Regions from separate parts of the Streptomyces decoyicus genome, predicted to be linked through region 2. Evidence: riboswitches for the same ligand, from Rfam matches in the RefSeq annotation. Region 2 holds a riboswitch; the other holds the start of a gene.
What was found. Region 2 has a riboswitch for glycine ahead of gcvP (aminomethyl-transferring glycine dehydrogenase). Riboswitches for the same ligand answer to the same signal wherever they lie in the genome.
Positions count from the first base shown of each region.

Region 1: linked by a shared signal. The riboswitch ahead of gcvT (glycine cleavage system aminomethyltransferase GcvT) and the one ahead of gcvP (aminomethyl-transferring glycine dehydrogenase) in region 2 are both predicted to bind glycine.

Region 1 covers NZ_CP082301.1:5,831,258-5,846,840, reverse strand. Annotated here, with positions in the region: gene K7C20_RS25880 (ABC transporter ATP-binding protein) at 1-302, opposite strand, end outside; gene K7C20_RS25875 (ABC transporter ATP-binding protein) at 299-1,405, opposite strand; gene K7C20_RS25870 (ABC transporter permease) at 1,402-2,412, opposite strand; gene K7C20_RS25865 (ABC transporter substrate-binding protein) at 2,489-4,240, opposite strand; gene K7C20_RS25860 (ABC transporter permease) at 4,367-5,365, opposite strand; gene K7C20_RS25855 (enhanced serine sensitivity protein SseB C-terminal domain-containing protein) at 5,780-6,580, opposite strand; gene K7C20_RS25850 (enhanced serine sensitivity protein SseB) at 6,642-7,439, opposite strand; gene K7C20_RS25845 (AAA family ATPase) at 7,532-8,254, opposite strand; glycine riboswitch at 8,476-8,571, shown strand; glycine riboswitch at 8,572-8,689, shown strand; gene gcvT (glycine cleavage system aminomethyltransferase GcvT) at 8,723-9,850, shown strand; gene gcvH (glycine cleavage system protein GcvH) at 9,977-10,354, shown strand; gene glyA (serine hydroxymethyltransferase) at 10,453-11,712, shown strand; gene K7C20_RS25825 (L-serine ammonia-lyase) at 12,177-13,562, shown strand; gene K7C20_RS25820 (hypothetical protein) at 13,660-13,962, opposite strand; gene K7C20_RS25815 (phosphatase PAP2 family protein) at 14,145-14,900, opposite strand; gene K7C20_RS25810 (phosphatase PAP2 family protein) at 14,897-15,502, opposite strand.
Region 2 covers NZ_CP082301.1:996,659-1,012,241, reverse strand. Annotated here, with positions in the region: gene K7C20_RS04300 (mannose-1-phosphate guanyltransferase) at 1-1,757, shown strand, start outside; gene K7C20_RS04295 (DUF881 domain-containing protein) at 1,842-2,765, shown strand; gene K7C20_RS04290 (small basic family protein) at 2,762-3,094, shown strand; gene K7C20_RS04285 (DUF881 domain-containing protein) at 3,100-4,194, shown strand; gene K7C20_RS04280 (FHA domain-containing protein) at 4,313-5,161, shown strand; gene ftsR (transcriptional regulator FtsR) at 5,179-5,925, shown strand; gene K7C20_RS04270 (bifunctional nuclease family protein) at 5,982-6,455, shown strand; partial or broken gene K7C20_RS04265 (MerR family transcriptional regulator) at 6,643-7,247, shown strand; gene K7C20_RS04260 (DNA polymerase IV) at 7,314-8,780, shown strand; gene K7C20_RS04255 (PRC-barrel domain-containing protein) at 8,684-9,073, opposite strand; glycine riboswitch at 9,188-9,285, shown strand; gene gcvP (aminomethyl-transferring glycine dehydrogenase) at 9,474-12,359, shown strand; gene K7C20_RS04245 (DUF5999 family protein) at 12,444-12,638, opposite strand; gene K7C20_RS04240 (hypothetical protein) at 12,980-13,570, opposite strand; gene K7C20_RS04235 (glutamate-cysteine ligase family protein) at 14,138-15,583, shown strand, end outside.

The DNA.
Region 1 (15,583 bases), 4.8 Mb from region 2:
GAGCCGCCGGTCGGCTCGTCGAGGCGGGTGATCAGCCGGCCCATCGTCGACTTGCCGCAGCCGGACTCGCCGACGACGCCGAGCGTCTCCCCGGGCCGTACGTCGAAGTCGATGCCGTCGACCGCCTGCACCGCCCCGACCTGCCGCTTGAGCAGGCCCTTGGTGATCGGGAAGTGCCGGACCAGACCGCGGACCTTCAGCAGCGGCTCGGCGTCGGAGGAGGACTCCGCGGAACGGTCCGCCGGGGCGGCCGTCTTCTGGAGCGGAATCTTCTTGTTCTGGTCGTCAGTCGTCTCGGTCACAGCTTCGGCGCAATCTCTTCGGTCCAGATACGCTCCCGCTCCTCCTGCGACATATGGCAGGCGGAGAAGTGCCCGCCGCCGGCCTGGCGCAGTTCGGGACGGACCGTACGGGTGAGGTTGTCCTTGGGCACATCCGCGTACGGGCAACGGGGGTTGAAGGCGCAGCCGGACGGGACGTTGATCAGGCTGGGCGGGGATCCCTTGACGGGGATCAGCCGGTCCGTCTGGTCACGGTCGATACGCGGCATGGAGCCGAGCAGACCCCAGGTGTAGGGGTGCTGGGGCTCGTAGAAGACCTTGTCGGCCGGGCCGCGCTCGATGCACCGCCCGCCGTACATCACCAGCAGGTCGTCGGCGAGCTCGGCGACCACACCGAGGTCGTGGGTGATGATGATGACCGCCGAGCCGAACTCCTTCTGGAGATCGCGGATCAGGTCCAGGATCTGCGCCTGGACGGTGACGTCCAGTGCGGTGGTCGGCTCGTCCGCGATCAGCAGCTCCGGGTTGTTGACCAGCGCCATCGCGATCATGGCGCGCTGGCGCATACCGCCGGAGAACTGGTGCGGATGGTCGTCCACCCGCTTGTCGGGCTGCGGGATGCCGACCCGGTCGAGCATCTCGACCGCCCGCTTGCGCGCGGTCTTCTTGTCCACGTCGTTGTGGACGCGGTAGGCCTCCACGATCTGGGCGCCGACCGAGTAGAAGGGGTGCAGGGCGGACAGCGGATCCTGGAAGATCATCGCCATCTCGCGGCCGCGCAGCCGGCGCACCTCGTCCGGTTCGGCGGAGACCAGCTCCTTGCCGTCCAGCCAGATCTCGCCGGACATGTTCACCTTGCTGCGCTGCTGGCGCGAGGCACGGTGCAGGCCCATCACGGCGAGCGAGGTCACGGACTTGCCGGAGCCGGACTCGCCGACGATGCCGAGCGTCTTGCCCTTCTCCAGGGTGAAGTTCAGCCCGTCGACGGACTTCACGAGCCCGTCGTCGGTGTTGAAGTGCACCTTCAGGTCCCGCACTTCGAGGAAGGCGGAAGAGGGCCGGGAGCCGGCCGCGGTGGGCGCGCCCACGACGGCCTCGGTCTTGTCCTCGGAGGAGTCGGTCACGAGAGCCTCACCCGCGGGTCGACGGCGGCGTACAGCACATCCACCACCAGATTGCATATGACGATGAAGAACGCGGCGAGCAGGGTGACGCCGAGGATGTTCGGGAGGTCGTTGGCGTTGATCGCCTCGACGGCGAAGGCACCGACTCCCTTGAGTGAGAAGACCTGTTCGGTGATCAGCGCGCCGCCGAGCAGCAGGCCCAGGTCCATGCCGAAGACGGTGATGATCGGGGTGAGCGCGGCCCGCAGACCGTGCCGTACGACCACCTTGCGCTCGCGCAGGCCCTTGGCGCGGGCCGTACGGATGTAGTCCTCGCTCAGCGTCTCCAGCATGCCCGCTCTGGTGAGCCGGGCGTAGAGCGCGGAGTAGAGGAAGGCCAGGGTGACCCAGGGCAGGACCAGGGTCCGCGCCCAGCCGAACGGGTCGTCGGTCAGATAGATGTAGTCGCTGCGCTCGAAGATCGGCCACTGGTAGGTGAACAGCGCCAGTGCCAGGGCCCCCGTGAAGAACATCGGGAGGGAGACGCCGGCCAGGGCGACGCCCATGGCCATCCGGTCGAAGAGCGAGCCGGGGCGCAGCGCGGAGAGCACGCCGGTGGCGACACCGGAGACGACCCACAGCACGGCCGCGCCGGCGGCCAGGGAGAGGGTCACCGGAAGCCGGGACTGGATCTCCGGCCAGACCTCGATATGGGTTTTGAAGGAGTAACCGAAGCACGGCACATGGCACTTGGCGACTTCGGGACCGAATTTGTAGTCGACGCCGACGAAAATGCCCTTGAGGAAGTCCCAGTACTGCTCGTACACGGGCTTGTCCAGGCCGAGATTCTTCTTGACCGCGGCGATGTCCGCGGCCGTGGGGGCCTTTCCGATGTACTGCTGGGCAAGCTGGTCGGTGCTCTGCCCGGCCAGCTTCGGCAGCAGGAAGAAGATGCCGAAAGTGACCGCGCTGACGATCAGCAGCAGGATCACTGCGCTGATCAACCTGCGGATGATGTACGAGAACACGGGGATGCGGCGTCGGCGCCGCGAGCCGGTTCACCGGCCCGCGGACACCAATGCCTTCACCTGCCTTCCAGGGCTGCTACTTCTTGACGCCGATGTTGAGGTAGTCGTACTGACCGCTGAAGGCCGAGGTGGACACCAGGTTGGTGGCCTTGGGCGAGCGGTACATCAGGACCTTGAAGTAGGTGAGCGGGACCAGCGCCGCCTGCTCCATCGTCTTCTTGTCGATCTCGGCGTATGCCTTCTCGCGGGCCGCCTTGTCGGTGTTGGCGATGGCGCTTTCGAGCAGCTTGTTGATCTCCGGGTCGTCCAGCTCCGACAGGTTGGTGTTACCGGACTGGCTGATCGCCTTGCCGTTCAGGATCTGCTGGAGGTAGCCGTAGCCGGTCGGGAAGTCCGAGCCCCACTGCATCATGATCATGCCGACGTTGTTCTTCTTGTTGAACTTCGGCACACCGGCGTAGTCCGAGAAGTACTTGCTGGTCGGGTAGGACTGGATCTTGGCGGTGACGCCGATCTTCTTCAGCGAGTCGATGACCGTGGTGGCCGCGTCGACCTCGTCCTGGCGGTCGTTGCGGGCCAGGATCGTGGTCGTGGTCTTGCCCGCGCCGCACTTGGCCCAGTGCTTCTTGGCCTCGGTCAGGTCCAGCTTGTCGCCGTCGTACTTCTGCGGGTACAGGTCGTACTTCTGGTAGCCGTCGATGTCGGTCGGCAGGACCGTGGAGGCCAGCTCACCGCGTATCGGGCCGCCGAGCGAGGTCTGTACGGCCTTCTTGTCGATGGCGTACTCGACGGCCTTACGGCACTCGATGTTGTCGAACGGCTTCACCTTGGTGTTCAGCGCCGTGTAGACGAGGCGCTGGCCGAGAGTGTTGTCGGTGTTGCCCTTCGCCTTGGAGTCCGTCAGGAGCTGGGCCTGCGTCTGCCCGTCGACACCGCGGCCGGCCAGGTCCACCAGGGTGTTGCCGGACTGGAGGTCCTTGTCGATGGTCGACTGGGCGACCTTCAGGTTCAGGACGATCTTGTCCGGCAGCTGCTTGCGCAGCGGGTCGGTCTTCGCGGACCACTGCGGGTTGCGGACCAGGGTGAGCTTCTTGCCCTCCTGGTAGCTCTCGAACTTGTAGGAACCGGTGGACAGCACGGACTTGGTGTAGTCCGCGCCCTTGTCCTTGGCCTGCGGGACCGGGGCGGTCTGCGGGGCACTCACCAGGTAGTCGAACTCGGCGAACGGCTTCTTGAGGTGGAAGACGATCGTCTGCTCGTCCGGGGTCTCGATGGACTTCAGACCGGCCTTGCTCTTGTCCTTGTAGGGACCCTTGTAGCCGCCGTCGTTGTCCTTGAGGAACTGCTGGAAGTAGTTCGGGCCCAGCGAGAGGGTGTCACGCGCGAAGTTGCTGCGCTCGACGGCGTACTTGACGTCCTGCGAGGTGACCGTGGAACCGTCGTCGTACTTGACGCCCTTGCGGAGCTTGTACGTCCAGGTCTTGCCACCGTCGCTGGGCTTGCCCATCGACTCGGCGAGGTCCGGTACCAGCTCGTTGCCCTTGGTGCCGGGGCCCGGCTTGAAGGTGGTGAGCGGGCGGGCGTAGAGCCGGCTGAAGTTGTAGATGAAGGCGTAGTACGTGTTGCCCGGGTCGAACGACTCGGGGGCGTCGCTGATCGCGTAGGTGAGCGTGCCGCCCTTCTCGTCCGAGGCGTTGACGATGCCCTTGGTGGCGGCGTTCGCCTCGCCCGAGCCCTCCGAGGAGCCCTTGCCCCCGCTACAGCCGGCCAGCAAAAGGCCCGCACTGGTGATGGCCGCGACAGCCGCGACCGGAACTGACCTTCGCATGATGGTCGGTGTCCCCTTCGTTCGTCGAGAAACGCAGAAACCAGAAACACAAGCAACGCAAGTAACGCAGTAACTCTGTAACGCGGTAACGCAGTTGGGACGTCTGGGAGAGCGCCGGGAGCGCCGTCAGCGGCTGCGCGGGTCCAGCGCGTCCCTCAGTCCGTCACCGAGCAGGTTGAACGCGAGCACGGTGACGAAGATCGCGAGGCCAGGAACGATCATGTACTGGGGGTCGACCTCGTAGTACTTGACCGCCTGGTTGAGCATGCCGCCCCAGGACGCCTGGGGCGGCTGGATGCCGACGCCCAGGAAGCTCAGCGCGGCCTCGAAGAGGATGTTGGAGGGGATCAGCAGCGTCGAGTAGACGATGATCGGCCCCACCAGGTTGGGCAGCAGCTCCCGGAAGAGGATGAAGGGCCCGCGCGCACCCATGCCGCGGGCGGCGTCCACGAATTCCCGCTCGCGCAGCGACAGCGTCTGCGCACGCACGATCCGGCCCATGTAGGGCCAGTTGAAGAAGCCGATCACGAAGATCAGCACCGAGATGTGCAGCGGCAGGCCCTCCAGGCCGAAGGCGCCGCCCTGGAGCGATGCGGAGATCGCGATGGCGAAGAGCAGCAGCGGGAAGGCCAGGAAGACATCCATCATCCGGCTGATGAGGGAGTCCACCCGCCCGCGGTAGAAGCCGGCGACCACACCGAGGACGGTGCCGATGGCGACCGACAGCAGGGTCGCGCCGAACGCGACGATCAGCGACACCCAGGAGCCCTCCAGGATCCGGGCGAGCAGATCACGGCCGAACTTCGGGTCCACACCCAGGGGATGGTCGCCGCTCATGCCGCCCATGTCGCCCTTGGGGAGCGTGGTGTTGGGATCGATCAGCGACTGGTTGGGACTGTTCGGGTCCAGCCCCAGCAGGGACTGGATCGGACGGGAGAGCGCGGCGACGACGATGAGCAGGATGACAACGATGGCACCGGCCACCGCAACCTTGTCCCGCCGGAAGCGCAACCATGCGATCTGACCGAGCGAACGCCCCTCGATCTGCTTTCCTTCGACGCCCTTCAGCACCGCTTCCGGCTGCGCCTCAGCAGCCGCCCCGGTGGTCTCGATCGGTGCGGTCACAGTGCCTTTGACCCCTCTCGGCCGACGGTGGCCGGCCCCTGCCCGCCGCGGATAGCGGCCTGGTTCACATCACTGGTGCAAGTCGGTGCAAGTGGTGCAAGTGCTGCGGACATCGCGGAAGTTCGCACTATGGAGATCAGAGGCTCGCGCGACGCCGTACGGGATGACGCTCGTACAAAGGGCCGAGGCCCTGTTGTTTCCGGAGTCTTCATCCCTTTCGCGATCAGTCACCAGTCCTGACGGGGAAAGGATGCGCAACTGTGATGTGCTCCACGGCATTCCGTTATACGGACAACAGTTCGGGCTGAGCGGGGCGATCACCAGCGGGAGGGGGCCTCAACCGCCGGGCATACAGGGTGAATTCACCACAGGCCCGACGCCCGGCCGGCACGGTCGGACGTCGGAGACAGGCTGTCAGTAAGCGCGCGGGTAGCCGTAGCCGTACGACGGCGCGGGGGCCGGCTGGCCCGGCGCCTGGACGTAGCCGTCACGGTCAAAGAAGGGGCGCGCGGAGGCCCGCATCCACATGCCGACCGGGTCGTACTCGTCGTTCATCGCGACGGTGGAGACGGGCAGACCGTCCGGAACCGCGCCGATCGACTGCTGGATCATCAACCGTACCGAATCCACCGCTTGTTGGCCGGTGTCGTACAGATCCAGACCGATCGCCAGATACGGGGCACCGAGCGCGGGCTGCACCCAGGCCCGGCGCAGCGACCGCACGGCGGGCGTCCGATGGGCGTTCTGGGCCAGCAGCGCATAGAACTGCGGGATGTCGATGACCGGTTCGGAGATCCGCAGCGGACCGGCGGGCAGCCGGTCCAGACCACCGGCGATACGGCGCAGATCCAGCCAGGGGATGCCGACACCGCCGCCGGGGGCATGCGGATTCAGCCACAGGCCCCAGCGGTCGGGGAAGAGCGAGGCGGCGATCTCCGGGCCGGTGACGACTTCGTGGTCACGGTTCCAGCCGGAGGCGGCGAGCTCGGGCGCCGAGGTCACACACGGCGCATAGCCGAGGCCCTCGACCTCCATGTTTCCGTACTGCGCATCGGGCATTCCGGCCCGGCCGTGCCAGAGCAGCATCCAGACCTGGCTCGCGGCGAGCGCGTGCAGCAGTGCCTCGTAGGCGTCGTAACGGCCGGGCGCGACCTGCTGGAGCAGCTGCTCCAGCTGTCCGGCCGCCGCCGGCCCTTGATGCGCACCCGCGCTCACGTGGTCCGTCCCTTCTGTCAGCAGGGCACGTGTGGGTGCGCCCGCCCGTCATCCAACCAGCTTACGAGTGGTCCCGAGAGTAGAAGGGCCGCACACGCTCCAGCATCCAGTCGGCGACCGGGTCACCCTGGGCGAGGTCGAGCATGACGAGCTGTACGGGCCAGGGCAGCGGTACTGCGCCGAGCGCACGTCCGAGGGCTGACAGTACCGCCTCGCGGGCAGTGCCGTCGTGCAGTGCGGTGACCTCCGCCCCGATCTGCACTCCGACGAACAGTGCGGGCGTGTCGCCCTCGACGCTTGCCAGGGCACGCCGGGCAGTCAGGACAATTCCGGCGCCGGAGAACTCCAGTCCGGCGGCGGCCAGGAAATCCACCGGTTCGTCCTGCCAGTCCGGCTCGAAGAGCCGCACCCGGCCGCCGCTCGGCAGGCCGGCCGGCTCATGGCGCCCCTCCCGGCACAGTTCGGCCACCGCGGGCGGCGGCAGCGGAACGCCTATCGCGCCGTCGGGGTTGACCGCGATGCCGATGTGCGGCGGCAGCCCGCGGGCGAACTCCCGGGCCGGGGCGACGGTGAAGGACAGGTGCGAGCCGACCACCCGCAGGAACTCCTGCTCGGAGCTGTAGACCGGGACATAGGCCGCACCGCCGAGTTCGACCGTGGGCAGATCGAGGCCGCGGGCGCCGGGGCCCGCGCTCTCCGGCCCGCCGCCGTTGGGCAGCGGCACCCACACCCGGCTGCGGCCCAGTACCTCGACGATCCGGCCACCGGCCTCCGGGTGCCCGACCGACGCGGCCAGCACCTCTTCGAGCTCGTTCGCCGGCCACGCCAGCTGCGGTATCCCCTGCTCCGGAAATGTCATGCGTATCCACCCGTTCCAAACCGCGCCATCTGGCCAAAGACCCTAGACGAGAAGGCGGGAGGGGGAACCCGGGGGGCGGGGTGCGGGTCCGCTCAGTCGAAGCTGACCGTGTCCAGGGCGCTCGCCGCCCGCCGGTCGAGCAGTACCGCCGAGCTGAACCCCTTCGGCAGCCGGCCCGACTCCGCCGCGCCGACCAGCCGGCCCACCGCCCCGCGGTGCCGCGCGAAGGCGTACCCCGACACCCCGCGGCCCCGGGACTCCTGGCCGGACAGCGCCACCTCGGGCGCCACATCGAGCAGCACCAGACGCAGCCCGCGGCCGCCGCGCGCCGCGGACCGCGCGATCCAGCGGCGCACCCACGCCAGGGTGCCGCAGTCGTGCACCACCACGCTCTCGCCGGAGCGCAGCGCACGGTGCAGCGTCAGATAGTGGGCGGCCCGGACCAGCGGGCGGTAGAGGGCGTACGGCAGCCGGCGCAGTCTGCCCCGTGCCCAGCGCTCCCGGACGTCCTGCGAATCGATGCGGTGCACCGCGGCGCCGTGCGCGTCCAGCGGCGGCACGACACGGTGCATGAGGGTGCTCTTGCCGCTGCCCGGCAGCCCGGAGACCACCACCAGGTCACCGGCCGGAAACCGCAGCTCGGCGGCGCCCCGCGCCCGTCCCCCGCCCCGGAGGTCCACGATCTCGGCACCGCGCCCCGGCCGGACCACGGGCCGCGGCGGCCGCCCGGTCCGGGCCGCGACGGGCGGCGCCGCCGGCACGACGTCCGGGGGCGCGACCCCGGAAGTGGCCCCCCATGCCGCTTCGCTGTGCACCGTGATCGTCCTCCCCGTCCGGTTCTGCTCCGGTTCGAGTCCGTCCCCTACCCGCAGAGTGTCAAGAAAAGGTAATGCCCATCAAGGAGATTGTCCGATCTGCCCATGTCACGGGCCGGGCGGCGGCCGGGACTCCTGTATCCGGCGATCCCGTGCAATGATGTGGCCGCCACGTGCACCAGCGCAGCTACTCGTGCACGGCCAACTCCATACCGGCCGCTTGAACCCGCGCGGGAGAGTCCCCGGCCGCCATGGCGGGGCGCCGAAGGAGCAAGTCCTCCCTTGAATCTCTCAGGCCCCTATACCGCGCGGGCGAGGCAGATCTGAAAAGCGAGCCACTGCCCGGCCTACGGGGCGGCTCCACCCAAGGTGCAAACCGGGTCCGTTCGCGCGATCCCGGTGAACCTCTCAGGTTCCGATGACAGATGGGGAGAACGTCTTGTCACCCATGCCTGGGAGCCCAGAACCATGACAGATGCCCCCCGCCGTACCGCCCTGGACGCCACCCATCGCGCGCTCGGTGCCACCATGACCGACTTCGCCGGCTGGGACATGCCGCTCCGCTACAGCAGCGAGCGTGACGAACATGTCGCCGTCCGCACCCGCGCCGGCCTCTTCGACCTCTCCCACATGGGCGAGATCACCGTCACCGGCCCGCAGGCGGCCGACCTCCTCGACTACGCCCTGGTCGGCAACATCGGCGGCGTCAAGACCGGCCGCGCCCGCTACACCATGATCTGCGAGGCCGAGGGCGGCATCCTCGACGACCTGATCGTCTACCGCCTGGCCGACCAGGAGTACATGGTCGTCGCCAACGCCTCCAACGCCCAGGTGGTGCTGGACGCGCTCACCGCGCGCGCGGGCGGCTTCGACGCCGCGATCCGCGACGACCGCGACGCCTACGCACTGCTCGCGGTGCAGGGCCCGGAGTCCCCCGCGATCCTCAAGGCGCTCACCGACGCCGATCTGGACGGGCTCAAGTACTACGCGGGACTGCCCGGCACGGTCGCCGGTGTCGAGGCACTGATCGCCCGTACCGGATACACCGGTGAGGACGGCTTCGAGCTGTTCGTCCGGCCGGCCGACGCGGTCGCCCTCTGGGAGGCGCTCACCGAGGCGGGCAAGGACGCCGGTCTGGTGCCCTGCGGTCTGTCCTGCCGCGACACGCTGCGTCTGGAGGCCGGTATGCCGCTGTACGGGCATGAGCTGACCACCGCGACGACACCGTTCGACGCGGGCCTGGGCCGGGTCGTGAAGTTCGAGAAGACCTCCAACGGCGGTGACTTCGTGGGCCGCGACGCGCTGGCGGCGGCCGCCGGGCGCGCCGAGACCCAGCCGCCTCGCAAGCTGGTCGGCCTGGTCGCCGGGGGCCGCCGGGTCCCGCGTGCCGGGTACCCCGTCGTCACGGCCGACGGCACGGTCATCGGTGAGGTCACGTCCGGGGCGCCGTCCCCGACGCTCGGCAAGCCGATCGCCATCGCCTATGTCGACGCCGCCTACGCCACACCGGGTACCGAGGGTGTCTGTGTGGACATCCGTGGAAGCCATGAGCCGTACGAGGTCACCGCTCTGCCGTTCTACAAGCGGCAGAAGTAACGGTCCATCCGCGGCGGACCCGGGCAGCGGTGCGCCCGCGCGTCTCACTGTGCAAGACCCTCCCCCTGGCCGTGCCAGGGGCGACCCCCTTCACGATCACACCCTCGCGTACAGGAGAATCGAGCCATGAGCAACCCCCAGCAGCTGCGCTACAGCAAGGAGCACGAGTGGCTGTCGGGCGCCGAGGAAGGCGTCTCGACGGTCGGCATCACCGAGCACGCGGCCAACGCGCTCGGCGACGTCGTCTACGTGCAGCTCCCCGAGGTCGGTGCCACGGTCGCGGCGGGCGAGACCTGCGGCGAGCTGGAGTCGACCAAGTCGGTCAGCGATCTCTACTCGCCCGTCGACGGTGAGATCACCGAGATCAACGAGGATGTCGTCAACGACCCCTCGCTGGTGAACTCCGCCCCGTTCGAGGGCGGTTGGCTGTTCAAGGTGAAGATCAGCGGCGAGCCGGGCGAACTGCTCTCGGCCGACGAGTACGCCGCCTTCATCACCGGCTGAGCCACCCGGCTCCCCCCGACCGCCACCGCCCGCGTGACAGCTCCCCCGGACTCCGCCCAGGGGACCCCCTCGCGCCCCTGACTCCCCAGGAAAGACTCATGTCGCTTCTGAACAGCTCCCTCCATGAGCTCGACCCCGACGTCGCCGCCGCCGTCGACGCCGAACTCCACCGCCAGCAGTCCACCCTCGAAATGATCGCGTCGGAGAACTTCGCCCCCGTCGCCGTCATGGAGGCCCAGGGCTCCGTCCTCACCAACAAGTACGCCGAGGGCTACCCCGGCCGCCGCTACTACGGCGGCTGCGAGCACGTCGACGTCGTCGAACAGATCGCCATCGACCGCATCAAGGCGCTCTTCGGCGCCGAGGCCGCCAACGTCCAGCCGCACTCCGGCGCACAGGCCAACGCCGCCGCCATGTTCGCCCTCATCAAGCCGGGCGACACCATCCTGGGCCTCAACCTCGCCCACGGCGGCCACCTCACCCACGGCATGAAGATCAACTTCTCCGGCAAGCTCTACAACGTGGTGCCCTACCACGTCGACGAGAAGTCGAACCTGGTCGACATGGAAGAGGTCGAGCGCCTCGCCAAGGAGCACCGCCCGAAGCTGATCGTCGCCGGCTGGTCCGCCTACCCGCGCCAGCTCGACTTCGCCGAGTTCCGCCGGATCGCGGACGAGGTCGGCGCCTACCTGATGGTCGACATGGCGCACTTCGCCGGCCTGGTCGCCGCGGGTCTGCACCCCTCCCCCGTGCCGCACGCCCACGTCGTCACCACCACCACGCACAAGACCCTCGGCGGTCCGCGCGGCGGCGTGATCCTCTCCACCCAGGAACTCGCCAAGAAGATCAACTCGGCGGTCTTCCCGGGTCAGCAGGGCGGCCCCCTGGAGCACGTCATCGCGGCGAAGGCGGTGTCCTTCAAGGTCGCGGCGTCCGACGACTTCAAGGAGCGCCAGCAGCGCACCCTGGACGGCGCCCGCATCCTCGCCGAGCGCCTCATCCAGCCCGACGTGACCGAGGTCGGCGTGTCCGTGCTGTCCGGCGGCACCGACGTGCACCTGGTCCTGGTCGACCTGCGCAACAGCGAGCTCGACGGGCAGCAGGCCGAGGACCGCCTCCACGAGGTCGGCATCACCGTCAACCGCAACGCCATCCCGAACGACCCCCGGCCCCCGATGGTCACCTCCGGCCTGCGCATCGGCACCCCCGCGCTGGCCACCCGCGGCTTCCAGGCCGAGGACTTCCGCGAGGTCGCCGACATCATCGCCCAGGCCCTCAAGCCCGCCTATGACGCCGAAGCCCTCAAGGCCCGCGTCACGGCGCTCGCGGACAAGTTCCCGCTGTACCCGTCCCTGTGACACGTCTCATGCAGTGACCTTCCTGGCCGTCGGCGACCGGCGGCCAGGAAGGGAACGAGCCGGTGAGCCCGGGGCGCCCGGTCCCGGGCTCGCTGTCCGCGTGCCCGTTCTTCTCCCCGCTTCCGCGCCGTCACGGCGCACTCCGGTGTGGTCGCCCGTGCATGGCCGACGCGGCGGAGGGCAGCAGACCTTCCACGGGGAGGCGGCCTTGCGGCCGGGCCCCGCTCCGGCGGATCAGAGCCGGACCGGCCTCCTCGACAGGCCGGGACCCGTGCGCCGCCCGGCACCGCCCCGGCGCCGTATCCACACCGGCACCGAGCGTTACCCGCGGCGCCGGGAACCCGACGGTTTCCGTCCGGCGGCAGCCGACCGGGTCCGCGTTACGCTCGAACAACGGCGCAGAAACGTACCTCCTGCCCCATTGCTCCACCGTCCACCACGAGCAGACAAGGGAGTCAGCCTCCGTGGCCATCTCCGTCTTCGACCTCTTCTCCATCGGCATCGGCCCCTCCAGCTCCCACACCGTCGGCCCGATGCGCGCCGCCCGGATGTTCGTCGGACGCCTCAAGAAGGACGGCCTGCTCGCCCAGACGGTCAGCGTCCGCGCCGAACTCTTCGGCTCCCTGGGCGCCACCGGCCACGGCCACGGCACCCCCAAGGCCGTCCTCCTCGGCCTCGAAGGCCACTCCCCCCGCACCGTGGACGTCGAATCCGCCGACGACGAGGTCGAGCGCATCCGCACCACCAAGCGCCTGCGCCTGCTCGGGGCGGAAATAGGCACCACCCATGAGATCGACTTCGACGAAGCCACCGAACTCATCCTCCACCGCCGCCGCGCCCTGCCCTACCACGCCAACGGCATGACGCTCTTCGCCTATGACGCCGCCGGCGCGCCCCTGCTGGAGAAGACCTACTACTCGGTCGGCGGCGGCTTCGTCATCGACGAGGACGCGGTGGCCGGCGAGAACCCGATCGTCCCCGACGACACCGCCCTGACCCACCCCTTCCGCACCGGCGACGAACTCCTGCGCCTCTCCCACGACACCGGCCTGTCCATCTCCGCCCTCATGCTGGAGAACGAGAAGGCCTGGCGCACCGAGGACGAGATCCGCGCCGGACTGCTGGAGATCTGGCAGGTCATGCAGGCCTGCGTCACCCGCGGCATGTCCCGCGAGGGCATCCTGCCGGGCGGCCTCAAGGTCCGCCGCCGCGCCGCCCACTCCGCCCGCCAGCTGCGCTCGGAGGGCGACGCCACCGCCCACGCCATGGAGTGGACCACCCTCTACGCGATGGCCGTGAACGAGGAGAACGCCGCGGGCGGGCGCGTGGTGACCGCACCCACCAACGGCGCGGCCGGCATCATCCCCGCCGTCCTGCACTACTACATCAACTTCGTGCCCGGCGCCGACGAGGACGGCATCGTCCGCTTCCTGCTCGCGGCCGGTGCGATCGGCATGCTCTTCAAGGAGAACGCCTCCATCTCCGGCGCCGAGGTCGGCTGCCAGGGCGAGGTGGGCTCCGCCTGCTCGATGGCCGCCGGCGGCCTCGCCGAGGTCCTGGGCGGCTCGCCCGAGCAGGTCGAGAACGCCGCCGAGATCGGCATGGAACACAACCTCGGCCTGACCTGCGACCCCGTCGGCGGCCTCGTGCAGATCCCCTGCATCGAGCGCAACGGCATGGCCGCCGTCAAGGCCGTCACCGCCGCCCGCATGGCCCTGCGCGGCGACGGCCGCCACCATGTCTCCCTCGACAAGGTCATCAAGACCATGAAGGACACCGGCGCCGACATGAGCGTCAAGTACAAGGAGACGGCGCGGGGCGGTCTGGCCGTCAACATCATCGAGTGCTGAGGAAGGGGCGGAGGGCGATGTCCGGAAGGGCGCCCTCCGCCCGCCGGGAGTGAGCCGTCGGGCCGGGTGCACGGGCAGGCGGGACCGCCGGTCCGGGCTATCTGCCGATCTCCCAGGCGAAGGGCGGGAGTTCGCGGGCCCGCGAGTAGATCTCCAGGGCCTGGCTCGTGGGGACGAAGGGGTGGACGCGGGCGCCTTCGAGGCCGGCCAGCAGACGGGCGCAGTGGTGGACGCAGCCGGCGACCTCCCTGCCCTGGCGGTCGACGAGAGTGGCGGCCTCCCGCGGCCCCTCGCAGGGGGTCGGGTCCTTGGCGGCGGCGGCCGCGCAGCGGCGGGGGGCGGGCGCGGCGGTCCCGTCGGCTGACGGGCGCGGCGGTGAAGCGTCGAGCGGCTGGTTCATCGGTGGTCCCCCTGGTGGTGCGGCGGTACGTGCCGTGAGCGGCGCCGGTGGCCGAATCGCTCCCGTCGTCACGGCACCTCAGGACAGTGCTGCTCGGCGCGGGACGCGTCCATGCCCGCCTTGGGGAAGACCTGATCCGATCGTCAGCTGTTCATGGGAATGCGCATATGCGGGGATGGGCACTATGGGGCTCTCGCCGGCCCGCATCGGGAGCGGCCCCGGCGGGGGAAGGCGAACGGCTCCAGGAGCAGTGCGAGGGCCAGCAGGGTCGCCGCCAGGAGCCAGCCCCCGAGGACATCGCCGGGCCAGTGGAGGCGCAGGGCGACACGGGTGAGGCCGACTCCGACGGCCCAGAGGGCGAGCACCACGTACCAGGTGCGGGCGACGGAAGGCCGGGCCCGTTGGGCGATGCCCCAGGCCAGGATTCCGGCCGCCAGCGCCGAGGTGGTGGCATGGCCGGAGGGGAACGCGTAGCCGGAGGCGCGCCCGGCCCAGTCGACGGCGGGCGGGCGGGGGCGGGCTAGCAGCTCCATCAGGCCGTAACGGATCGCCTGGCCGACGGCGAGCACGACGAGGGTGCAGATCACCGCGCGGAGCCGGCCCGCCGCGTCCCGGCCGGCCAGCAGGCCGGCGAGTACTGCCAGCAGATAGGGGACCGGCCCGGTTCCGGTGGCGGTCAGCGCACCGGCCATGGAGCGCAGCGGCTCCCCGTGGTGGGCGGCGGCCCAGCGGAGGGCCGCCCGTTCGGGAGCGACCGGGGCTCCGTGCCGTACGGACACGGTGACCGCCAGGGCGGCGAAGAGCGCGGCGCAGACCGCGGCGAGGACGAGAAGCGGGGCCGTACGGGGGCGCCGCCGCGGCCCGGCGCGCGAAACCGGCTCCGAGCCCGGCCGTGACGGCCGCGGCCGCGGGCCCGGTCCCGGCTCGGACGCCGTCACCGTGCGGCCACCAGCGGGCGCAGCCGGGTGGCGCGGATCCGGTCGACGGCGGGGGCCGCGCGGCGGGCGAGCGGGGTGAGTCCCCGGGCGACGAGGGCGCCGACGATCAGGCCGGCGGCGACGTCGTGCGGGTAGTGGGCGCCGACCCAGACGCGTGAGGCCGCCATCAGGAGCGCGGCCGGTACGGCGATCCGGCCCAGCTGCCGGTCGCACAGCAGCAGGGCGACCGCGGCCGCCGCCACGAGGGCGGAGTGGTTGCTGGGGAAGGACCAGTCGCCGGGCCCGGGACAGACCTCGATGGTGACGGCGTGGAGCGTCCGGCAGGGACGTGGTTCGCCGAAGAGGCTCTTGGCGAGGTCGTTGACGAGAAAGGCGGTGACCACGACGACGGGGGTGGCCAGCGCGGTCGCCATGGTGCCGGAGTCGCGGGTCCGCGCCCGCCACCAGCCGGTCAGCATCAGGAAGGCGAAGAGGGCGAGGCCGTAGTCGGTGGCGTACGTGATGAGGGTGTTGAGCTCGTGCGGGGTGTGCCGGGCGAGCCAGGTGATCCGGGTATACAGGCCGCCGTCGATCGAGGCTCCCCCGAAGGCGAGGTGGGTCACGGGGTTCTCCTTGGCGGCTCGGATGCTCGGCGGCTCGGCGGCCGGGGCGGTGCTGCGGAGGGGGCGGTGGTGCGGAGGGGG
Region 2 (15,583 bases):
CGCCGGGCGTATGGGTCGCCGAGGGCGCCGACGTCCACCCCGACGCGGTGCTCCGCGGCCCGTTGTACATCGGTGACTACGCCAAGATCGAAGCGGAAGCCGAGCTTCGCGAGCACACCGTCGTCGGCTCCAATGTCGTCGTCAAGAGCGGTGCGTTCCTGCACCGGGCCGTGGTGCACGACAACGTCTACATCGGGCAGCAGAGCAATCTGCGCGGCTGTGTGATCGGCAAGAACACCGACATCATGCGGGCCGCCCGGATCGAGGACGGTGCCGTCATCGGCGACGAATGCCTCATCGGCGAGGAGTCGATCGTCCAGGGCAATGTGCGGGTCTATCCGTTCAAGACCATCGAGGCCGGCGCGTTCGTCAACACCTCGGTGATCTGGGAGTCCCGCGGCCAGGCTCATCTGTTCGGCGCCCGCGGTGTGTCCGGGATTCTCAATGTCGAGATCACGCCGGAACTCGCCGTGCGGCTCGCGGGCGCGTATGCCACCACGCTCAAGAAGGGCTCCACGGTCACCACCGCGCGAGACCACTCCCGTGGCGCGCGGGCACTGAAGCGCGCGGTGATCTCCGCTCTTCAGGCCAGCGCCATCGACGTACGCGACCTGGAGAACGTCCCGTTGCCGGTCGCACGCCAGCAGACCGCCCGGGGCAGCGCCGGCGGCATCATGGTCCGGACGACGCCCGGAGTGCCGGACTCCGTCGACATCATGTTCTTCGACGAGCGGGGCGCCGACCTCTCGCAGGCCGGGCAGCGCAAGCTCGACCGGGTCTTCGCCCGCCAGGAGTACCGTCGCGCCTTCCCCGGCGAGATCGGTGATCTGATCTTCCCGGCCAGCGTCTTCGACTCCTATACCGGCAGCCTGTTGCGGGCCGTGGACATCACGGGCATCGGCGAGGCGGGACTGAAGGTCGTCGTGGACGCCTCGAACGGCAGTGCCGGCCTTGTCCTGCCCAGCCTCCTGGGCCGGCTCGGTGTGGACTCCCTGACCATCAACCCCGGGCTCGACGAGTCCCGGCCGACCGAGACGGCCGACGCCCGGCGTTCCGGGCTCGTCCGGCTCGGGGAGATCGTGGCCTCGGCACGGGCGGCGTTCGGTGTGCGCTTCGACCCCGTGGGCGAGCGGCTGTCCCTCGTGGACGAGCGCGGCCGGATCATCGAGGACGACCGGGCGCTGCTGGTCATGCTGGATCTGGTCGCGGCCGAACGGCGCACCGGGCGGGTGGCGCTTCCGGTGACCACGACCCGGATCGCCGAGCAGGTGGCGGCGTACCACGGCACGCAGGTGGAGTGGACGACGACGTCGCCCGACGATCTGACCCGGGTGGGACGCGAAGACGGCACCGTCTTCGGCGGGGACGGCATGGGCGGCTTCATCGTCCCCGAGTTCAGCAGCGTCTTCGACGGCGCGGCGGCGTTCGTCCGGTTGATCGGCCTGGTGGCCCGCACCCAGCTCACGCTCAGCCAGATCGATGCCCGGATCCCGCGGGCGCATGTCCAGCGCCGTGACCTGGCCACTCCCTGGGCGGTCAAGGGGCTCGTCATGCGGCATGTCGTCGAGGCGGCCGGTGACCGGGACGTGGACACGACCGACGGCGTACGGGTCGTGGAGCCCGACGGCCGCTGGGTTCTGGTGCTGCCCGACCCCGCTGAGGCCGTCACCCACTTGTGGGCGGAAGGCCCCGATGACGCCTCCGCCCAGCAGCTGCTGGACGAGTGGTCCGCAGTGGTGGACAGCGCAGGACGCTGACCCGGACCCCGCCGGCGGGTCGTGCCCGGGCACGCCGGTGGGGCCATTGGGAGACTGTGCGGCGGACGTGCGACGATGTGCGGCATGTCGCAGCAGCGCCCCGATCGGAGCAACACGAACACGCCGGCCGCGCGCCCCGATGCGTCCATGTCGCTGCTGAACAATGTGATGGATCACAGCCTCGACGACGGATATGCCGAGGCCGCCGCGCGGAAGTCCGAAGCCGGCGTGCGCGGCCTGCCGCGTACTTTGCGGGCGAAGTTGGGCCTCGCGGCCGGTCTGGTGCTCGCCGCGGTCGTGGTGACGGTGGGGGCGGCGCAGGCGCGGATATCCGCACCGACGCTGGCCAAGGAGCGTACGGAGCTGATCAACCGCATCCAGAAGGGCACCGGCGAGGCGGACCGGCAGCAGCAGCGGGTCGATGCGCTCCGGGACGACGTCAGCAGAATGCAGCGCGAGGCGCTGAAGAAGCACGGCGGCGACAAGGCCGAACTGCTGGCTCTGCTCTCCGGTTCCTCGCAGGCCACCGGGCCCGGCGTGAAGCTCGTCGTGGACGACGCCAAGGGCGCGGAGTCCCATGGCGGCGGTCCGCGCGAGAGCAGTGGTTTTTCGGACACGGGGCGGGTACGCGACAGGGACATGCAACGCGTGGTCAACGGCCTGTGGGCGTCCGGTGCGGAGGCCATCTCCGTCAATGGACAGCGGCTTACGTCACTCTCGGCGATCAGAGCCGCAGGAGACGCCATACTGGTCGACAACAAGCCACTGGTGCCGCCTTATACGGTGCTGGCGGTGGGGGACGGGCAGCGGCTGAGCACCGCGTTCCAGGGCAGCGCCGATGGCCAGTACCTGCATGTGTTGCAGGAGAACTACGGCGTACGTACCAGGATTTCCGCGGAGAACGAGGTCACGCTGCCGCCCGCGCCCAGTTTGATCGTACGTACCGCAAAGCCACAGGCCGGTGCCGCCAAGGCGGACGGCGCCGACACAGGGAAGGGCACATCGTGATCGCCGTATTGGGCCTCATCGTGGGAGTCGTGGTCGGACTTGTCGTCCGACCCGTGGTGCCGACGGTGGTCGAGCCCTACTTGCCGATCGCTGTCGTCGCGGCGCTGGATGCCGTGTTCGGTGGTCTGCGCGCGATGCTGGACGGCATCTTCGACGACAAGGTCTTCGTGGTCTCCTTCCTGTCGAATGTCGTCGTCGCCGCGCTGATCGTCTTCCTCGGCGACAAGTTGGGCGTCGGCGCCCAACTCTCCACCGGCGTCGTCGTGGTGCTGGGTATCCGGATCTTCTCCAACGCCGCCGCGATCCGCCGGCACGTCTTCCGGGCGTGAGGCGGATGTCGACCGAGGAGACCCCGGAGCCGGTGAAGAAGCCGGAGCAGTCGGTGCAGCCGGAGCGGGCGGAGCGGCCCGAGCCGGTGGCGAAGTCGGAGCGGGCGGAGCGGCCCGAGCCGGAGTCGAAGGCGCTTGAGTCGGAGCCGGACCAGCCGGAGCCGGAGCGGTCGGAGCCGGGCCGGCCGGAAGCGGGGCAGGACAGGGGCCCGGCCGGCCGGCTGCCGATGCCGCCCGAGAGCCGGAGCATCCCGGAGCGGGCGGACTCCGAAGAGGAGACCGAAGCGCAGGAACCGGACAGTGCTGGACAGAAGACGGACAAAGGGGCAGACTCCTCGACTCCGGATGTGATCGCCGATGACGGGAGTGCGGAGCGCCCGAAGAACGGTCGGGAGCGGCTGGTGGCGAGCCTGTGGCCGCCGCGGCTGACCCGGGCTCAACTGATCGTCGCGTTGCTCCTGTTCATTCTCGGACTCGGTCTGGCGATTCAGGTACGTTCCACAAGTGACAGCAGTGCGCTGCGGGGTGCGCGCCAGGAAGACTTGGTGCGCATTCTGGACGAGCTGGACAACCGCTCCCAGCGGTTGACCGACGAACAGCGGCGCCTGGAAGGGCAGAAGACCGAGCTGGCGAACAGCTCGGACCAGGCCGAGGAGGCCCGTAAACAGACCGTGGAGAAGGAACAGCAGCTGGGTGTGCTGGCCGGGACCGTCGCGGCGCAGGGGCCCGGCATCAACCTGACCATCGATGACCCGACGCACTCCGTCGAGGCGGACAAGCTGCTGGACACCATCCAGGAGCTGCGGGCGGCCGGCGCCGAGGCCATCCAGGTCAATGACGTCCGGGTCGTCGCGAACACCTCCCTCTCGGATCTTCAGGGTGGTGTGGGGATCGACGGCAAGCGCGTCGCGCAGCCGTTCCGCTTCAAGGTCATCGGGAAGCCGGAGGACCTCGAACCGGCGCTGAACATTCCCGGCGGAGTGGTTCAGACGCTGGAAAAGGAGCAGGCCAAGGTGTCTGTGACCCGTGAGGAGAAGATCATTGTGGACGCCTTGCGAGAGGCGAAGCGGCCTGACTACGCTCGGTCGTCATCGCAGTGAGGCGTAGGCGTATGTCGAGTGCCCGGCGAGGGCATGAGGTAGCGGGGGGTCGACGCACCGTGCGTGTGGTGTGTGGTGGAAACTGTCTGAAGGCCACGGACGTTCACAGGATGTCCGGATGGGCCGGTGTGTGCATCGAGGGTTCGTCCTGCCCCACGGGCGGGTCTATTTCGTTCAAGGGGAATCGCCCGTGAAGTTGTTTGGAAAGCTGTTCGGCAAGAGCGCGCGCCAGGAGGGCGGCAGCGGCTCCGCGCGGCACCGCGCGTCGGGCCGGCCCGACGAGAGCGGTTCGGCCGAGGACCGTCCGCTCTTCCGTGACGAGGTCAGCGGTCCGTCCGGGGGGTACGGCGCGGGTTCTGTTGACCCCTCCGGTCCCGGCCGCATAGGTTCCCAGGAACCATCAGCCGCACGCACGGGTGGAGGGTCGGCCTTGCCGGTTTGTACGAGGTGTGGGAACCGGAACGCCGAGGCGAGCCGGTTCTGTTCCAACTGTGGTGCGCCCCTGCGTCCGGGCGCTCAGCCCGAGCGCGCGTCCGAGACGACCTCCACCATCTCCATTTCGGGGCTGGAGGCCTACGACTCGGAGGCGACGGGCCAGAACCTGTCGCCGTCGCTGTCCCCCGAGGCGCAGGCGGCCGTCGACGCCCTTCCGCTCGGGTCGGCGCTGCTGGTCGTCCGCCGGGGTCCGAATTCGGGCAGCCGCTTCCTTCTGGACAGCGAGCTGACGACGGCGGGCCGGCATCCGCAGGGCGACATCTTCCTCGACGATGTGACGGTCTCGCGCCGCCATGTGGAATTCCGTCGCGGTCCGGACGGTCTCTTCACGGTCGCCGACGTCGGCAGCCTGAACGGCACCTACGTCAACCGTGAGCGGATCGACTCCGTCGCCCTCGCCAACGGTGATGAGGTCCAGATCGGCAAGTTCCGCCTGGTCTTCTACGCGAGCCAGCGAGGCGCCGGTATCTGACCGGTCGGGGAAGGCATATGCGCGATACACCGAAAGGCGGTGCCGGCTCTGCCGGCGCCGCCTCCTCGGACGGCAGGCCGGTGAGCATCGGCACGGTGCTCACCCTGCTGCGCGAGGAGTTCCCCGAGGTCACGATCTCCAAGATTCGCTTCCTGGAGGCCGAGGGACTGGTCGAGCCGAAGCGCACGCCTTCCGGATACCGCAAGTTCACACCGGCGGACGTGGAGCGGCTGGCCGGCGTCCTGCGGATGCAGCGGGACCACTATCTGCCGCTGAAGGTCATCCGGGAGCATCTGGACGCCCTGGAGCGCGGAGAGCAGGTGCCGCTGCCGGCCCCGACCACTCCCTCGCGGGATCTGGTCGAGGGCGTACACGAACCTGGTGAGGAGCGCCCCACGGCTGCCCGGATCGGCCGGGCAGAGCTGCTGGCCGCCGCGGAGGTGGACGAGGCGGCGCTCGCCGACTGGGAGTCCTACGGACTCATCGTCCCTCATGCGGAGGGCGGATACGACATCGAGGCCGTCACGGTGGCCAAGCTTGTTGCGGACCTGGGCCGTTTCGGTCTCGAACCGCGGCATCTGCGTGCCGTGAAGGCGGCCGCCGAGCGCGAGGCGGGCCTGGTCGAGCAGGTCGTTGCACCCCTTCGGCGGCACCGTAACCCGCAGACCAGGGCCCATGCCGAAGCCACCGCCAGAGAGCTGGCGACGCTGTCCGTACGGCTGCATGCGGCACTGGTGCAGAGCGCTTTGCGGGTCCGGCTGTAGTGAGCAAACGAGTGCCCGACTACCCAAACCGGCCGGGCACGTCCTAGGGTTGCTGTGTGAACGAGCTCGACGTCGTGGGTGTCCGGGTGGAAATGCCTTCCAGCCAACCGATCGTGCTCCTGCGGGAGGTGGGAGGCGACCGATACTTGCCCATTTGGATCGGGCCAGGGGAGGCCACCGCCATCGCCTTTGCCCAGCAGGGCATGGTCCCTGCCAGGCCGCTGACGCACGACCTTTTCAAGGACGTGCTCGAAGCGGTGGGCCAGGAGCTGACGCAGGTCCGCATCACGGATCTGCGCGAGGGGGTTTTCTATGCCGAACTCGTCTTCGCGAGCGGGGTCGAGGTCAGCGCGCGTCCGTCCGACGCGATAGCGCTGGCTCTGCGCACCGGAACGCCGATCTTCGGTACCGACGGTGTGCTGGACGACGCGGGGATCGCCATCCCGGACGAGCAGGAGGACGAGGTGGAGAAGTTCCGCGAGTTCCTCGACCAGATCTCGCCCGAGGACTTCGGGACCAACAGCCAGTAATACCGGCCAGGCGAACCACCTGTTTTTGGCCAAACAACTAGCCCTTCCCCGTGCGAGGTCACGAGAAACCACTCGTAGGGTGATTATCACTCGGCGTGGCGAGCGCGGCGATCGTTGACGCACCCCGAGTGACTGCATACCGTCGATATGGCAGGTCCCGTCCGGGACGTGGAGGACGGAGGGCGGCGTGGCAATCACCGGCGACGGTATGGCGGCGGAAGGGGCGTTGCCGCTCCACTCGGGCGCAGCAGCGAATCCTGCCCCGGCACCGGCCGCGGCGGTGTCGGGGGACTGCGAGGCGCAGAACATCGGCTATCGCGGCCCGACCGCCTGTGCGGCAGCGGGCATCACCTATCGGCAGCTCGACTACTGGGCGCGTACGGGCCTGGTGGAGCCGAGCATCCGGCCGGCGTACGGCTCGGGCACCCAGCGGCTCTACAGCTTCCGGGACGTCGTGGTCCTGAAGATCGTCAAGCGGCTGCTGGACACCGGGGTGTCGCTTCAGAACATCCGCACGGCCGTCCAGCATCTGCGCTCGCGCGGGCTGGCGGATCTGACGCGGATGACGCTGATGAGCGACGGCGCGACGGTCTACGAGTGCACCTCGCCCGACCAGGTCGTGGATCTGCTCCAGGGCGGTCAGGGCGTCTTCGGGATCGCCGTGGGCGGGTCTGGCGGGACGTGGAGAGCGCGCTGTCACAGCTCCACGGAGAGCGTGTGGACACCGGCGAGACCCTGGTCGGGAAGAACCCGCAGGACGAGCTGGCGCGGCGGCGCAACCGCGCGGGCTGAGTCCCTGACGGCGCTACCGGCCCGGCATCGGGCCGATTGTCAGTGGCATGGGGCAGCATCGGACATGTGAGACCTGCCCCGACGATCCTGCATCTCGACATGGATGCGTTCTTCGCGGCCGCCGAGCAGGCGGCCAAGCCGAGCCTGCGCGGCAAACCCGTGGTGGTCGGCGGGATCGGGCCGCGCGGAGTGGTCTCCACGGCGTCGTACGAGGCCCGGGTGTTCGGTATCCGCTCCGCGATGCCCACGGCCCAGGCGCGCCGGCTGTGCCCCAACGCCGCCTATCTCACCCCTCGCTTCACGTTGTACCGCCAGGTGAGTGAGGCGGTGATGGAGCTGCTGCACGCGCTGTCGCCGCTCGTGGAGCCGCTGAGCCTGGACGAGGCGTTCGTCGACCTGGAAGCGGGCGGGGTGCCGCCCGAGACGGCCGCCGTGCGGGGCGTGGGGGAGCAGCTGCGCCGCGACATCCGCTCCGCCACGGGCCTGACCGGCTCGGTGGGGCTGGCCGGCGCGAAGCTGCTGGCGAAGATCGCGTCCGAGGCGGCCAAGCCGGACGGCCTGGTGGTGATCGAGCCCGGTACCGAACGGGAGCTGCTGGGCCCGATGACGGTGCGGACGCTGCCCGGGGTGGGGCCCGCGACGGCCGAGACGCTGCGCCGGGCCGGGATCCACACCGTCGCCGAGACCGCGGAGGCCGGTGAGGCCGAGCTGGTGCGGCTGCTGGGCAAGGCGCACGGCGCGGGGCTGTATGCGATGGCGCTGGGCCGGGACGACCGGCCCGTGGTGGCCGAGCGGGATGCGAAGTCCATCTCGGTCGAGGACACCTTCGAGGTCGATCTGACCGACCGGACCCGGGTGCGCAGTGAGGTGCTGCGGCTGGCCGACCGCTGCGTCCAGCGGCTGCGGGCCGCCGGGCGGTCGGGACGGACGGTGGTCATCAAGGTGCGCAACTACGACTTCTCGACGCTGACCCGCTCCGAGACGCTCCGGGGGCCCACCGACGACCCGGCGGTGATACGGGAGGCCGCGGCGCGGCTGCTGGAGATGGTGGACACCACCGGCGGGGTGCGGCTGCTGGGTGTGGGGGTCAGCGGACTGGCCGACTTCACGCAGGAGGACCTCTTCGCCCAGGTGGCGACGGAGCGGGAGGCGGAGGAGACCGCGAAGGCCGCGGCAGCCGCGGCGGAGGCGGCCGGCGGCGGGACGGAGCCGCACGAGGCCGAGGAGGAGCGGCCGCGGCGCTGGCATCCGGGACTGGACGTGGTGCACGACGAGTACGGGGCCGGGTGGGTGCAGGGCAGTGGGGTGGGGAGGGTGACCGTACGCTTCGAAACGCCATGGTCCGCACCGGGAAGGGTGCGGACCTTTGCTGTCGAGGATCCGGCGCTGCGGCCGGGGGAGCCCCTGCCGCTGGTGCGCGGGGGGCCGGCGGACGGTCAGTCGTCCGAGCCGGCGATCCTGCCGAAGTCCTTGTCGCCGGAGCCGGGGGAGGACACCGGGTCGGAGGTCGGGGAAGAGATATCCAGTCGGTAGTGGTGATAGAGCTGAAGTTCCTGCTCAGGCGAGAGGTGACGGCCGACACCGAAGTCCGGCGCATCCTTGATCAACTTGCGGTCATAAGGAATGTGCAGGCCCTCACCGACCATCTTGCTGGGTTCCAGGGGGACGAACGCGTCCCGGCTGAAGAGTCCGGTACGCACGGCCGCCCACTCCGGTTCCCCCGTCGCGTCGTCGAGATATACCTCGTCGATCGTGCCTATTTTGGTGCCGTTACGGTCGAACGCTTTGCGGCCGATCAGGCTCCGGGGATCGATATCGGTTTGCACGGCCCCTCCAATTGGTCGCAACTGCCCTCTGACAACTACCAAACGGCACATTTCATGCCCTGGCCACTCGAAGGAGCCTTCGAGAGCGGCGCTGGTAGGCTGGCCAATGGCCGCAGACCCCGTGCGGGAGAGTCCTGTGTCGTTCGCGACCTGGGCGCCGAAGGAGCAAATCCTCCCCGGAATCTCTCAGGCACACGTACCGCATGGGTGAGGTCACTCTGGAAAGCAGGGCGGGCGACGGAAGGCACAGTGCCGGGGCCCCTCCTCACCGACGGTGAAAGCCGGGCCGCCTCGTGCGGGCCGGTGAAACTCTCAGGTTGAGATGACAGAGGGGGAGGCCGTCCGGGCACCCGCGTCGCGGTGCCCCTCGTAGGTCGCGCCGACCAGGAGGCCCCCGCAGATGACCACCAATCGCATCTCCTTGACCGAGCTGGAACGCGGCACCCCGTTCGAGCACCGTCACATCGGTCCCGACCACGAGGCGCAGGCGAAGATGCTCGCGCACGTCGGGTTCGGTTCGCTGGACGAGCTCACCGCCACCGCCGTCCCCGACGTGATCAAGAGCGCGGAGGCGCTCGGCCTGCCGCAGGCCCGTACCGAGGCCGAGGTCCTTCAGGAGCTGCACGGCCTCGCGGACCGTAACCAGGTGCTGGCGTCCATGATCGGACTCGGCTACTACGGCACGTTCACGCCGCCCGTGATCCTGCGCAACGTCATGGAGAACCCGGCCTGGTACACGGCCTACACCCCCTACCAGCCGGAGATCTCGCAGGGCCGCCTCGAGGCGCTGCTGAACTTCCAGACGATGGTCGCCGACCTGACCGGACTGCCCACCTCCGGCGCCTCGCTGCTGGACGAGGGCACCGCGGCCGCCGAGGCGATGGCGCTCTCCCGCCGGGTCGGCAAGGTCAAGCAGGGCGTCTTCCTGATCGACGCCGACTGTCTGCCGCAGACCATCGCCGTGATCCAGACCCGCGCGGAGCCCACCGGCGTCGAGGTCGTGGTCGCGGATCTGTCCGACGGCATTCCGGCCGAGATCGCCGAGCGGGGTGTCTTCGGTGTGCTGCTCCAGTACCCGGGCGCCTCCGGTGCGGTGAGTGACCCCCGCCCCGTCATCGAGCAGGCCCACGAGCTGGGCGCGATCGTCACCGTCGCCGCCGATCTGCTGGCCCTGACGCTGCTGACCTCGCCCGGTGAGCTCGGCGCGGACATCGCCGTCGGCACCACCCAGCGCTTCGGCGTCCCGATGGGCTTCGGCGGACCGCACGCCGGCTTCATGGCCGTACGCGACCAGTTCGCCCGCAGCCTCCCCGGACGTCTGGTGGGCGTCTCCGTCGACGCCGACGGCAGCAAGGCCTACCGCCTCGCGCTCCAGACCCGTGAGCAGCACATCCGCCGGGAGAAGGCCACCAGCAACATCTGCACGGCGCAGGTGCTGCTCGCCGTCATGGCCGGCATGTACGCGGTCTACCACGGGCCCGAGGGCCTGCGGACGATCGCCCGGCGCACCCACCGCTACGCCGCGGTCCTCGCCGAGGGCCTGCGGGCCGGCGGGGTGGAGATCGTCCACGACGCGTACTTCGACACGCTGACCGCGCGGGTGCCCGGCCGGGCCGCCGAGGTCGTCGCGGCCGCCCGCGAGGCCGGTGTCAACCTCCGGCAGGTCGACGCCGACCTGGTCGGCATCGCCTGCGACGAGACCACCGGGCGCGCGCAGCTGGCCGGCGTCTGGGGTGCCTTCGGTCTGCACGGCGACGTCGAGCAGCTGGACGCGGCCGCCGCGGAGACGCTGCCGCAGGCCCTGCTGCGCAGCGACGACTACCTCGCCCACCCGGTCTTCCACCAGTACCGCTCCGAGACCGCGATGCTGCGCTACCTGCGCACCCTCGCCGACAAGGACTACGCGCTGGACCGCGGCATGATCCCGCTCGGTTCCTGCACGATGAAGCTGAACGCGACCACCGAGATGGAGCCGGTCACCTGGCCCGCCTTCGGCCAGCTGCACCCGTTCGCGCCGGCCGCCCAGGCTCAGGGCTACCTCACGCTCATCCAGGAGCTGGAGGAGCGGCTGGCCACGGTCACCGGCTACGACAAGGTCTCCATCCAGCCGAACGCCGGATCGCAGGGCGAGCTGGCCGGTCTGCTGGCGGTGCGCGCCTACCACCGCGCCAACGGCGACGAGCAGCGCACCGTCTGTCTGATCCCGTCCTCCGCGCACGGCACCAACGCCGCCAGCGCGGTGATGGCCGGGATGAAGGTCGTCGTCGTCAAGACCGGCGAGGACGGCGAGGTCGACACCGACGATCTGCACGCCAAGATCGAGAAGCACCGTGACGAACTCGCGGTCCTGATGGTCACCTACCCCTCCACGCACGGAGTGTTCGAGGAGCACATCACCCAGATCTGCGCGGCGGTGCACGACGCCGGCGGTCAGGTCTACGTCGACGGCGCCAACCTCAACGCGCTGGTCGGCCTCGCCGAGCCCGGCAAGTTCGGCGGCGATGTCTCGCACCTCAACCTGCACAAGACGTTCTGCATCCCGCACGGCGGCGGTGGCCCGGGTGTCGGTCCGGTCGGCGTGCGCGCCCACCTGGCGCCGTACCTGCCCAACCACCCGCTCCAGCCCGCTGCGGGCCCCGAGACGGGTGTGGGACCGATCTCCGCGGCGCCCTGGGGCTCGGCCGGCATCCTGCCGATCTCCTGGGCGTACGTCCGCCTGATGGGCGGCGAGGGCCTCAAGCGCGCCACCCAGGTCGCGGTGCTGAGCGCCAACTACATCGCCAAGCGCCTGGAGCCGCACTACCCGGTGCTCTACACCGGCCCCGGCGGTCTGGTCGCGCACGAGTGCATCATCGACGTCCGGCCGCTGACCAAGGCGACCGGTGTGAGCATCGACGATGTGGCCAAGCGGCTCATCGACTACGGCTTCCACGCGCCGACGATGTCCTTCCCGGTGGCCGGCACGCTGATGATCGAGCCGACCGAGAGCGAGGACCTGGGCGAGCTGGACCGGTTCTGCGACGCGATGATCGCCATCCGCGCGGAGATCGAGAAGGTCGGCTCGGGGGAGTGGGACAAGGACGACAACCCGCTGCGCAACGCCCCGCACACCGCGGGCGCGCTCGGTGGCGACTGGTCGCACCCGTACACCCGCGAGGAGGCGGTCTTCCCGGCCGGCGTCGAGGCCTCGGAGAAGTACTGGCCGCCGGTCCGCCGCATCGACGGTGCCTTCGGCGACCGTAACCTCGTGTGCTCCTGCCCGCCGCTGGACGAGTACGACAACTGAGTCACCGCACCTGACTCACGGCAACATCAAGGGCCCTCGGCAGATCTGCCGGGGGCCCTGTCGTTCGTGCCGCGCGCTCGCGGGTCAGGCGGCGGCGGTGGCCCGTGCTCGGTGCGGGGCGATGACCTGCCCGTTGGGCAGCAGCTCACCGGTGTCCTCGAAGAGCAGGACGCCGTTGCAGAGCAGGCTCCAGCCCTGTTCCGGGTGGTGCGCCACAAGGTGTGCGGCCTCCCGGTCGCTGGAGTCGGCTGACGGGCATGGCGGTTGGTGCTGGCACATGGAAGTTGTCTTTCGCTGCGGAGTGGTGAACGTCGTCGTGCGGCTCGATGAGGTGTTCATGGCCGCTCCCCCGTTTCCTTCGGTCGATCCCAGTGTTGCCCCACGGACGGGATTCCGCAGGGATTTCGCAGCAGCGGTACTCACTCGATAGGGACGCGTCACCCATGCGGGCGGTTGCTCCCAATTGCACTCCTTCCCAGGAGGGTTGGGAGTGGTATCCGCGGGCTAGGCCGCCCGGGTGAGCGCGACAGAGCGCCCCGCGGCCGGAAGGGGCCGCGGGGCATGCTCGTGCGGGGTCGCGGGCGCCGGTGTCCGTGCGGGAAACGGTCCGGCGCGTCGGCTCAGGCGGGTTCGGCGAGGAGCGGGGTGGTGGGGGTGAGGCGCAGCGTCAGCCGGGGAAGCAGGTCGGCGATGCGCTGCGGACGGTGCGAGGCGATCCCCGGCGGGGCGGGCGCGAGCGGTATCAGCAGGTCAGCGGGCGTGGGCAGGCCTTCGGCACCGTCGGAGGCGATGTCGTGATGCAGCCACAGGGTGAGCATGTAAAGCTCGGGGACGGACAGCAGGCGCGGCTGGTAGGGCGTGCCGAGCGCTTCGGCCTGGGCCAGCGCCTGCTCGGTCGCGGCGACGTACGGGCCGCCGCAGAAGCGTGAGAACGTCCAGCCGTCCGCCGTGAGCATCGCCTCGGCGGTGGCCACGGCACGTTCCCCGCCGCGGACCAGGAAGCGCCAGCCGGCCAGACGGGTGTGCGGCATGCCGCCGGCCCGGCTGACGTCGTCCCAGACGTGGACGGGCAGCGGGTGGTCGGGGCTGAGCGGACCCTGATGGGCGCGCAGTGCGGCGACCGGGGCCTCGCGGACCGCGGTGGGCGAGCCGAGGGCGGCGAGAACGCTGCGCAGGGCAGGCGCGGGGGCAGGGGGAAGGTGCAGCGGCATGGTGGGTCGCCTCTCACTTCGGAGACACGGTGGAGCGTGGCAGGGTGCAAACGACGCTGTCTGCGTGCGGGTCAGAGCGTGGCCGGCCGGGGCTGCGGCCCGGCGAGGTCAGTCGCTGTGCCCCCGTGCCGGCGAGAACCCCGGGACGCTGGGCGCCAAGTCTCTGCCTCGTAAGCGGAGTTTATACGACGTATGTTCTGAAAGTGTTTCGGCTACCGGCCTTGTGGATTTCGGGCAAGGTGAAATCCAGACCGTTGTGCGAGGTGATTTCCGCCGCTTTGTGCAACGGTTTTACGGCACCACCTCGTATTGCCTCGGCAGCGCGGTAGGCCGGATCTCGTCAGTGATTCTCACCAAGGAAATGCGGTCTGCTGTCGCCAGTGAGATATGCCTTCGGGATGTGCCGGTGGCTGGCCCACTTCGAGCCTACCGGTACCGGCATGCCCCCGCGGCGTTATCGATCAGATTGCCGGGGCATCATCGACCGTAGCGTGAGCCCCGGTGGAGTCGGGGAAGGCCCCAAGCGGCCCGTGTCCGCGGGCCGTTCACTCGAGGAGGGACCCGTCGATGGGGGAGAAGGTCGCCGCGGACGGGATCGACCTGGCGGACCGGGAGCGTTATCGAAGAAAGCTTCACGAGTGTCTCGAGGGTTTGCAGAGGCTCCTGAAGGAGGAGAGGTTCGACCGGCCCAAGAACCTCATGGGCCTGGAGATCGAACTCAATCTGGCCGGCGCCGACGGGCTGCCCCGCATGATGAACTCCCAAGTTCTCGAGCGCATCGCCAGCTGTGATTTCCAGACCGAACTCGCCCGGTGCAATCTGGAGGTCAACATCCTTCCGCACCGATTGAGCGGCCGCGTCCTGGACCAGCTTGCCGAGGAACTCCGTACGGGACTCGCCTACGCCGAAAGGAAGGCACGGGAGGTCGCCGCCCGGATCGTGATGATCGGCATTCTGCCCACCCTGCACGCCACCGATCTCACCGCTGCCAGCCTCTCCGAGAACGACCGCTATGTGCTGCTCAACGACCAGATGCGGGCGGCCCGCGGCGAGGACTTCGCACTCGACATCCGGGGCGTGGAACACCTGGTCTCCCGCTCGCCCTCGATCGCACCGGAAGCCGCCTGTACCTCGGTCCAGCTGCACCTCCAGGTGACGCCGGGCCGTTTCGCCGCCGTCTGGAACGCGGCCCAGGCCATCGCCGCGGTGCAGGTGGCGGTCGGCGCCAACTCGCCCTTCCTCTTCGGCCGTGAGCTGTGGCGCGAGTCCCGGCCGCCGGTCTTCCAGCAGGCCACGGACACCCGCGTGCCCGAACTCCAGGCCCAGGGAGTGCGCCCCCGCACCTGGTTCGGCGAGCGCTGGGTCGACTCCGCATACGACCTGTTCGAGGAGAATCTGCGCTACTTCCCCCCGCTGCTGCCGGTGTGCGGACCGCAGGAGCCGCTGCGGGTCCTCGACGAGGGCGGGGCGCCCGACCTGGCCGAACTGGTGCTGCACAACGGCACGATCTACCGGTGGAACCGACCCGTCTACGCGGTCGCCGACGGTGTCGCGCACCTCAGGGTCGAGAACCGGGTGCTGCCGGCCGGCCCCACCGTCGCCGACGTCATCGCCAACACCGCCTTCTACTACGGACTGGTGCGGGCACTGGCCGAGGAGCCGCGCCCCATCTGGTCGCGTCTCCCGTTCGCCGCCGCGGCCGGCAACTTCGACACCGCCTGCCGGTACGGCATCGACGCCACCTTGGACTGGCCCCGCCCCGGACGGGCCGGCGGACTCGCCCGGATCCCGGCCGTACGGCTGGTACGCCAGGAACTGCTGCCGCTGGCGGCCCGCGGGCTGGACGCCTGGGGGGTGGAACCGGCCGATCGCGACCATTACCTCGGCATCATCGAGGAGCGCTGCCGGCGCCGGGTCAACGGCGCGTCCTGGCAGGCCGCGGCCTGCCACCACGCCCGGCGCCAGGGACTGGACCGGGAGGCCGCGCTCGCCGCGATGACCCGGCGCTACAGC